One region of the Priestia sp. VA7 genome, then DNA from elsewhere that is predicted to be linked to it. Evidence: riboswitches for the same ligand, from Rfam matches in the RefSeq annotation. Region 1 holds a riboswitch; the other holds the start of a gene.
What was found. Region 1 has a riboswitch for cyclic di-AMP ahead of AC0C45_RS05120 (potassium channel family protein). Riboswitches for the same ligand answer to the same signal wherever they lie in the genome.
Positions count from the first base shown of each region.

Region 1 (4,362 bases):
ATTTTAAAACAAAAAGATAAAAAAACGGAATCAGAAGTCAAAGAAGAAATGATGAAAGAACTTGTTTTGAATCATATCAACCGGTATATCCAGGATGAACTGCCAAGGTTTCACGTGACTTTCAGCCTTAGGTAGTTCCCTTTTATATAGATTGATTGTTTCTCCAAAACAAGCAAGTAAAAGAGCTCTCTAGTACTAGAGAGCTCTTTTACATTTTTAAGTAGACAGAAATGTCGTCACCTGATAAAATGAAGTTGTAAAACTTTCATTATTCGGAAAATTTATACCCTCCAGCTTTGGAGGGTTATTTTTTATGCTGTTGGACGAATAAAAGAGGCTGGGACAAAAGTAGTTTAGTGGAAAGAAAATCCGAACGATCAATCCAATCGTTCGGATTTTTTCGTTACGTTTCAATCACTTTTCATCTTTTAAATGACTCAATAATGCAGGAGCCATCTCCACGTGAGAAAGGGCGATGTGTGAAATCGTTTTGGCATAAGGTGTAATTTCGTTAATAAATTGTTCGAGTACGTGCAGGTGAGGAAGCTGAAGCTTTGTAATAAAGCAGGCTTGCCCGGCGATGCGTTCACAGAATAAAGCGTAGGGATACTGAGAAATAAATCGTTTAAAACGCTCGTGCTCTCCGTTTTTCATCGTTACTTCAATAAAACACGACACGGGCAAATGCAGCTTTTCATAATCAATATCAATCGTATACCCTTTTATAACGCCAAAGCTCTCTAGCTGTCGTACTCGCTCTGCCACCGAAGGAGGAGACAAGTTAATTTGTTTTCCTAGCTCTCGTAAGGAAAGGCGGCTGTTTTGCTGCAGCGCCTGCAAAATCGATAAATCAATTTCATCAATTTTCAATTGAAAACCTTCTTTCTCATTAACATTTCATTTGATTAGTAATAGTAGCTAAGATGTTTTATCTGTAATCTGAAATTTCCATTTTTCTTACTATAATAATTAAAAAGGAGTGAGTGAAAAATGGCAAGAGTTTTGTTAGCAAACGAAGAGGGAACAAATTTTGAAAAAGCATTGAATTTAATTCCGCATGTAAAAAGATTGTATGATGAGCTTTACGACACGCTTTGGAACAGCGATATAGTAGAAAAAGAGACTAAGGAAAAAATAAGGCTTTATCTAGCAGGTGTTAACGGCTGTGAGACGTGTATGAGCATGTCATATGTAGGCGATGAGACGCTTAATCAAAAAGTGTTAAGAGAAAAAGAGCTGGAAGAAAAAGATCGACTGCTGTTTCGATTTATTGATGTATACCGGGTGCGTCCAAGGGAGTTGACGGATGCTGATATGAATCAATTAAAGAAATTTTACAGTGATACGCAGCTGTTAGAGCTTTTAGCTGTTATTAATTTATTTGATCAATTTCACAAAATGATTGTCAGTTTAGATTTATATGATTTTTGCAGCTTGCAGGGCAAGTGAGGTCTTCGCTAAAAATATCTTGACAGACAAAATCCACAGGAGTAAGATAGCTTTCGTAAAGTGAAACGTATCATGAATCGAATCGATTATTCTAAAAAATAGATCATAGATATTTGAATAAAAATCGCTTAATCCATTACGGAGCGGAGGACCCATTATGTACGCACATATTGTGCTCCGGGGTGAATCCTTAAAAAGGTAGGGTTACTCTTAAAACCCGAACCCGACAGCTAACTTCGCAAGCGTTTTGAGGGGGAAGAGTGTGGAAAAACACAGGAGCCTTCCTGTGTTTTTTTGCGCTTTTTTTAAGAAAAAGATGTAATTTTTTAGAAAAAGTATAAGCTAAGAGAACACACAGCAGTTGAAGAAAGGAATAAATACATTATGAAAAAACAGTTTGCTGTATTGGGATTAGGTCGTTTTGGAGGCAGTTTGGTTGAAGAGTTTGCTAATCTGGATGTGGATGTGCTCGCTATTGACCGCAATCAGGAGGTAGTAAATAAATTTAGCAACTCAGCTACATATGTTGTGCAAGCAAACGCGATTGATGAAGCTAGCTTAAAGGGGCTAGGTATTCGCAATGTTGATCATGCTCTTATTTCGTTTGGAGATGATATCGAAGCAAGCGTGCTGGCAACGATGCTTTTAAAAGATATGGGCGTTAAGCAAGTATGGGTAAAAGCAGTGAATATGTATCATCAAAAAGTGCTCGAAAAAATAGGAGCGGATAAAGTCATTCACCCTGAGCGCGATATTGCTAAGCGTATTGCTCATCACGTGGTGTCAGAAAAAATCATTGATTATATTGAATTGTCAAAGGATTATAGTATCGTCGAAATTGTCGCCTCTAAGAAACTTCATAATAAAACGCTGTTTGATTTAAACATTCGTGCCAAGTATGGCTGCAATATTATCGGCTTTCAGCGAAAAGACGGGGAAATGGTGATCTCGCCTACCGCACATGAAATAATTGAACAAGGAGATATGCTGATTGTCATCGGACATAACCGCGATTTGAACCGTTTTGAAGAAGAAGGAGTTTAACTTATGAAAAAACAAATCATTAAACTCACTCCTCCGCAGCTGCTTGTCTCCATTTTTGGCGGAGGAATTATTATGGGTGCTCTTCTATTGATGATGCCTGTTTCTACTACTGAGCCAATCCGGTGGGTAGATGCCCTTTTTACGTCTACTTCCGCTATGACAGTAACCGGCTTAGCCGTCGTAGATACAGGTACTCGTTTTACCGTCATCGGTCAAATCATTATTATGCTGTTAATTCAAATAGGCGGTCTTGGCATTATGTCATTTGCCGTGTTGATTTTTATGATGCTAGGTAAAAAAATTGGATTTAAAGAGCGTATGCTCGTTCAGCAGGCACTAAATCAAACGAGCGTCGGTGGAGTTGTCCTGCTAGTTAAAAGGCTGTTTATCTTTTCATTTTTAATTGAGTTTGTTGCACTTATCTTTCTAGCGATACGCTGGGTTCCGGAGTTCGGATGGTCTAAGGGGCTGTTCTTTAGCTTGTTTCATTCAATTTCGGCTTTTAATAACGCAGGGTTTGGACTACTTTCTGATAACTTAGTGCAGTATGTTGGAGATCCTATTATTAACATAACGATTTCTTTTTTGTTCATCATTGGTGGGTTAGGGTTTACCGTTCTTGCTGATATGTGGGTGAAAAAATCGTATAGAAAACTAACGTTGCATTCAAAAATTATGATTATCAGCACGTTTGCGATTAATGTGACTGCCATGCTTTTTATTTTTTTCTTAGAGTACAGCAATTCGCATACGCTCGGAAATTTATCGTTAGGAGACAAAGTATGGGCTTCTTATTTTCAAGCGGTAACGACAAGAACCGCGGGATTTAATACAATTGATTTAGCTCACCTGCATGACGCAACGGTCTTTTTAATGGTCTTATTAATGTTTATTGGTGCAGGAAGTGCGTCAACAGGAGGCGGTATTAAACTAACAACGTTTGTGGTGATTGTTTTTTCTGTATGGGCATTTTTACGAAGCCGGGAAGATATTGTGCTATTAAAGAGACGACTTCTTCCTCTTCACGTGTTTAAGGCACTAGCCATCACGATGATTTCAATTATGTTTGTATTTGGGGCCATTTTCCTATTAAATATTTCGGAAAACCTGCCGTTTGTAAAAATTATGTTTGAAGTTGTTTCTGCGTTTGGAACAGTAGGTTTATCGATGGGAGCAACTCCTGAACTTTCGTACTTTGGACGCGTGATTATTATCTTTATCATGTTTTTAGGAAAAGTGGGGCCATTAACGCTTGCGTTTTCATTATCTAAGCAAAAGCGTGAAGCCGTTCGTTATCCAAATGAAGATATAATGCTAGGGTAGAAAAACCGCCTTCGATGAGGCGTTTTTTTTATATTATTTATACGTTCAAGACATATAAGAGGTTACGCACAAAACTGTTGCGATGAATAAAAAGAAGGCAAAGACAAGAACAATGGGCAATTTAGAATGTCGGCGCATTAATGGCCCCCCCTTTTTTATAGTAAAAAAATCTCTTACTATATATAACGAAAGAAACAAAAATATGATTCACTTTTTTGGCGAAATTTGAAGGTTTTTCTCGTTAAAAAAATCCGCACCCCTGTCCTAAACATTTTGCCAAGCTGTTGCATACACTAAAAGCAGATAACAGGAAGTGAGGGATGGTACGTGGGAAAACAAAATTTTGCGTTAATCGTTGTGTTATTTGTTTTACTTGTTATTGTAGGTGCGTCTGGCTTTCGCTTTTAAACGTTAACTTTATTTGCGCATAGCCCCCGTCAAAAAGGGCATACTAGGCGGAAGTAAAAACCAAAAATTTCTTCAATATTGCCGAACAATGAGTTCCTCTACTCATTCATCTAATCGGTATGTAGCCATGCGAAAGCA
Region 1 is NZ_JBVQPN010000001.1:983,508-987,869, forward strand. Features, by position in the region: gene AC0C45_RS05105 (peptidyl-prolyl cis-trans isomerase) at 1-135, shown strand, start outside; gene AC0C45_RS05110 (Lrp/AsnC family transcriptional regulator) at 415-870, opposite strand; gene AC0C45_RS05115 (carboxymuconolactone decarboxylase family protein) at 991-1,449, shown strand; cyclic di-AMP (ydaO/yuaA leader) riboswitch at 1,565-1,709, shown strand; gene AC0C45_RS05120 (potassium channel family protein) at 1,834-2,493, shown strand; gene AC0C45_RS05125 (TrkH family potassium uptake protein) at 2,497-3,816, shown strand; gene AC0C45_RS05130 (YjcZ family sporulation protein) at 4,144-4,224, shown strand.

Region 2 (4,362 bases), on a different contig from region 1:
TTTTGGTTCTACTACACGTCTTACTACCGTAATGACTCCAAATAGAATAAATAAGCCGATTGCTAATGAGTCATGCCCTTGCGTAAGAGCAAAAATCCCCCATGGAACGAGCACCGAGCCTGTCCCAAGGATTGGTAAGATATCGACAATTACAATTAATAAACTAAGCAGCGCGGTATACGGAACATCTAATAACCAAAGCCCTACATAAGCCATTACAAACGTCATGACACTTAAGATAATTTGTGCCTTAATAAAACCAACCCCCGCTTGGATAAGCTGAGTGATGACAACTTGTAGCTTATATTTCGTTTCTTCTGTTAAAAATGACTTAATTTTATTTTTAATAGCAGGCAGCTCAAGGCTGATAAATACAAGTGCTACTAAATAAATAAGAAACTCTAATAGAAACCCAGGAACAGTAGCAGCAAAACTAATGATGATTTCCACGGTACTTTTTAATAGAGAATCTAATGAATTTACGGTTTTTTCAAGCGTGCGCTCGATAGAAGAAATCACTTCTGTAGGAAGAGCGTTTGAATAGTATTTCCACTTAATAATAGTTGGAAAAATCGCGGTTTCATAGATTTCTTTTACAAAGGAAGGCGCTATTTTTGAAAGAGCAACCACTTGCGTAACGATTGTCCGAACAATAAAAAATCCAATAAGTATGAGCGAAACAACATATAAAATGAAGGTCATAAGCACTGCATAGACTCTCTTCATTTTAAAAGATTGATGCAATTTTTGAACAATACCCTCAAGCGCTAATGCTGTTAATAAAGCAAACACAATTGGTAAACTGTAAGGGATTAACAAACATACGATTACTATCGAGGCGATGACCCATATTCGCTTTTTCCACATACTCTACTATCCCCCTACTAGCTAAGCTATCTCTATATTTATTGATAAAGAAAGGAACCAGTGACTGCTTTTATGTAAGAATAAAATTTGGATATATTTATACCTGATGTTACATATTATAGGGTCAATTCCCATAATAATAAAGGAATTATTATGAAAAAAGCTACTTATTCTAATTTTTCGAATAGAATAAGTAGCTTTTTAATTTATAAATTAGCCGGCTCTCATGATCTCTGTACCTTTTTTAGGGTCAAATTTGCCTTCAGATTTAGACATCACAATTGCTGCTAGTGTGTTTCCTACTAAGTTAACAACCGTACGTGCCATATCCATGATTCTGTCTACTCCAGCAATGAAGGCTAATCCTTCTGCCGGAACACCGATTGTTCCAAGAGTAGCCAGTAATACAACAAATGATGTTCCTGGCACGGCAGCCATTCCTTTAGATGTAACCATCAATACCAGGATAAGCGTCAGCTGTTGAACGATCGTTAAATCAATACCGTACACCTGCGCTAAGAATAACGCTGCAATCGCTTGATAAAGAACGGAACCATCTAGGTTAAATGTATAACCAATTGGTACAACGAACGATACGATAGCTTTTGGACAGCCCATCTTTTCAAGTTTTTCCATAATACGCGGAAGAACTGTCTCAGAACTAGATGTACTGTATGCTAACAATAGTTCATCTTTCATATAGCGGAATAAGTGGAAAATGTTAATTCCTGCCCATTTCGCAATTCCTCCTAATACAACAAGTAGGAAGAAAATTAAAGCTAAGTAAACTAAGATAACAAGCTTTCCTAATGAAAGAAGTGAATCTAAGCCGAATTTTGAAACTGTTACACCAATTAAAGCAAATACACCAATTGGCGCCACTTTCATTACAAGGTTTACCACGTGAAACATTGCGTGAGAAACACCGTCGAAGAATTGTACAACTGGCTTTCCTCTTTCTCCAATTGCCGCTACTCCAAGTGCAAATAACACTGTAAAGAAGATAATTGCTAGCATGTCTCCTTCAACAATTGACTGGAAAAAGTTTGTCGGAACAATGTGTAAGAAAGTTTCAGCCACTGACTTTCCTTCTTGCTGTTCGGATGTTTCAACGTATTGTGAAATATCACTCTTCTGTGCTGAATGAATGTCTACACCTTGCCCAGGATGAAAAATATTAGCAATCAATACACCGATTACAATTGCAAAAGTCGTAATAATTTCAAAATAGAGAATGGTTTTAACGCCGAGCTTTCCGACCTGTTTACCGCTCCCTGCTCCTGCAACTCCAACGACTAAGCTTGAGATAACAATTGGAATAACAATCATCTTAATTAATCTTAAAAACAGGTCTCCTAGCGGCTGTAGGTATGTTACTACACGCGGATCATTAAACCAAATTACCCCTACAAGAACACCGAGGATTAATCCGGTAAAAATCTGCGTAGCCAAACCAAAACGAATTTTTTTCATAGATGTACCTCCCCAAAGATGTATGACATTTGTATATACTTTTCTGAAAAAACAAAAAAAGACTATTCTTAAGAAAGAACAGCCTTTTACTTACGCTATTTTGGGCTCTTTCTCTCAATGAAGCAAACGGGGTTAACTGTCGGATTCGGAATTGAGAGTTTCCTACCTTTTGTAAGGATTCACCCCAAGGCAGCTTTACTGCCGATAATGATTCCCCCGCTCTATACGATTAAGCTTATTATTCAGTTTTTATAAAATTAAAACGATCTATACGTTGTCATACGTTTTTTACAGTCAATAAAACTAAACAGAAGTCTTACTTTTACTTAACTTTATACTGCACAAATATTAATTTACTATTTTTCGACACGTTTTGTCAATACCTATGTTTATAAAACGCTTTCAAAAGGCGATAATATATATTTATGCAAAAAAGCTATTGCAATGTTGCAATAGCTTTTTCTTGCTCTTTGAGTCTCTATTAGAAGTTTAAGGGAATAAAGAACACGCGTATTTTTTTATAAAAATACAAAATATAGAATAGCTGCTAAAACAATTCGATATAGTGCAAATGGTACTAATTTGATACGATTAATTAATTTCAAGAAAAAGCGAATAGATACCAGCGCAAAAATAAAGGCGCTGATAAAACCAGCAATAAAAAACGGTAGTGCATCTGATGTGAAATACTGCCAGTTTTTAACCAATGAAAGTCCACTTGCTCCTGCCATGATTGGCACTGCCATAATAAATGTAAAATCTGCCGCTGCCTTATGGCTCATTCCAAGAAGAACCCCTCCTGAAATCGTTGAGCCTGAACGAGAAAAACCTGGCCAAAGAGCAATACATTGAAACAGTCCTATACCCAGTGCTTGTCCATAAGACATTTGGTCCACCGTCTCTACACGCGGACGTTTAGGTCCAAACAAATCTGCTAGAATCATTAATACAGCTCCGACTACTAAGCCAATTAGTACCGTATTTAAAGAAAACAAATGTTCATCAATGTAATCATCAAACAAAAGTCCTAACACTCCTGCAGGTAACAGTCCAACAATTACCTGCATTAAATTCAAGCGATTTGTCGGTCCAATTGGAGCAGCTGGCTTTTTTCCCAATCCTAATAAATTAATGAAACGATCTTTAAAAATAACTACTACTGCTAAGATCGAACCTAGCTGAATAACAATTTTAAATGTATTAGCTACTGGAGATGAAAATAATTCTTTGGAATTTAACCACAGGTCATCCACAATAATCATATGCCCAGTTGACGAAACAGGAGCAAACTCTGTTAAACCTTCTACAATCCCTAAAATGATTGCTACAATAATTTCCCACATAAAGCTATGTACCTTGCCTTTCTTTCAAATTAATAAGCTTATCGCTTCGTTTTACATGCTCAACTATTTTCCTATTTTGACACTTGCTTTTTTATCATAATTGTTAAAACTATGAAATACAATGTGTATTTGCAAAAAGATAAGAATCTTTAATAATTCGTAATAAAAACCTTACATGCTATAATCAAAAAACACGATATCAGCTTTTATTTATTTTAGAAAGCAGTCACTATGTTCGGTATAAATTCCGGTCCCTTAGCTAAAAATGAATCATCTAGACTATTTTTCTTTAGTATAAAAAATGACTAAATCATTATGTTTTTTCCATCCCCTTTACTGTCATCTATCATTTTAATCAACTAGTGCTTGCTTATACGACATATCCCCTAAGTAATTTGAAACTTTTTTCTCTCTTTTCTCGTATATAGTAGTATCTTTTTTAGGAGGCTTTTTACTATGAATGGAAATGTACGTACAATGAAATGGGTCACTGCTGGGTATGAAGCCTTGCTGGGAATTCCTTTAATTGGCGCGGGGATTGTTATGGGCTTTAGTTATACTCCTCTTTTTATTGGATTTATTCTTCATGCTATCACGCTCATTTTAGCTAATAGACGAGGGTTATCTGCGTATGGAAACATACTAGGGATTGTTACTTCACTGATTGCTTGGATTCCAT
Region 2 is NZ_JBVQPN010000014.1:18,080-22,441, forward strand. Features, by position in the region: gene ytvI (sporulation integral membrane protein YtvI) at 1-867, opposite strand, end outside; gene AC0C45_RS27845 (cation:dicarboxylate symporter family transporter) at 1,081-2,340, opposite strand; cyclic di-AMP (ydaO/yuaA leader) riboswitch at 2,447-2,586, opposite strand; gene AC0C45_RS27850 (undecaprenyl-diphosphate phosphatase) at 2,859-3,683, opposite strand; gene AC0C45_RS27855 (hypothetical protein) at 4,140-4,362, shown strand, end outside.
Region 2: another riboswitch for cyclic di-AMP. It lies ahead of AC0C45_RS27845 (cation:dicarboxylate symporter family transporter); the one in region 1 lies ahead of AC0C45_RS05120 (potassium channel family protein).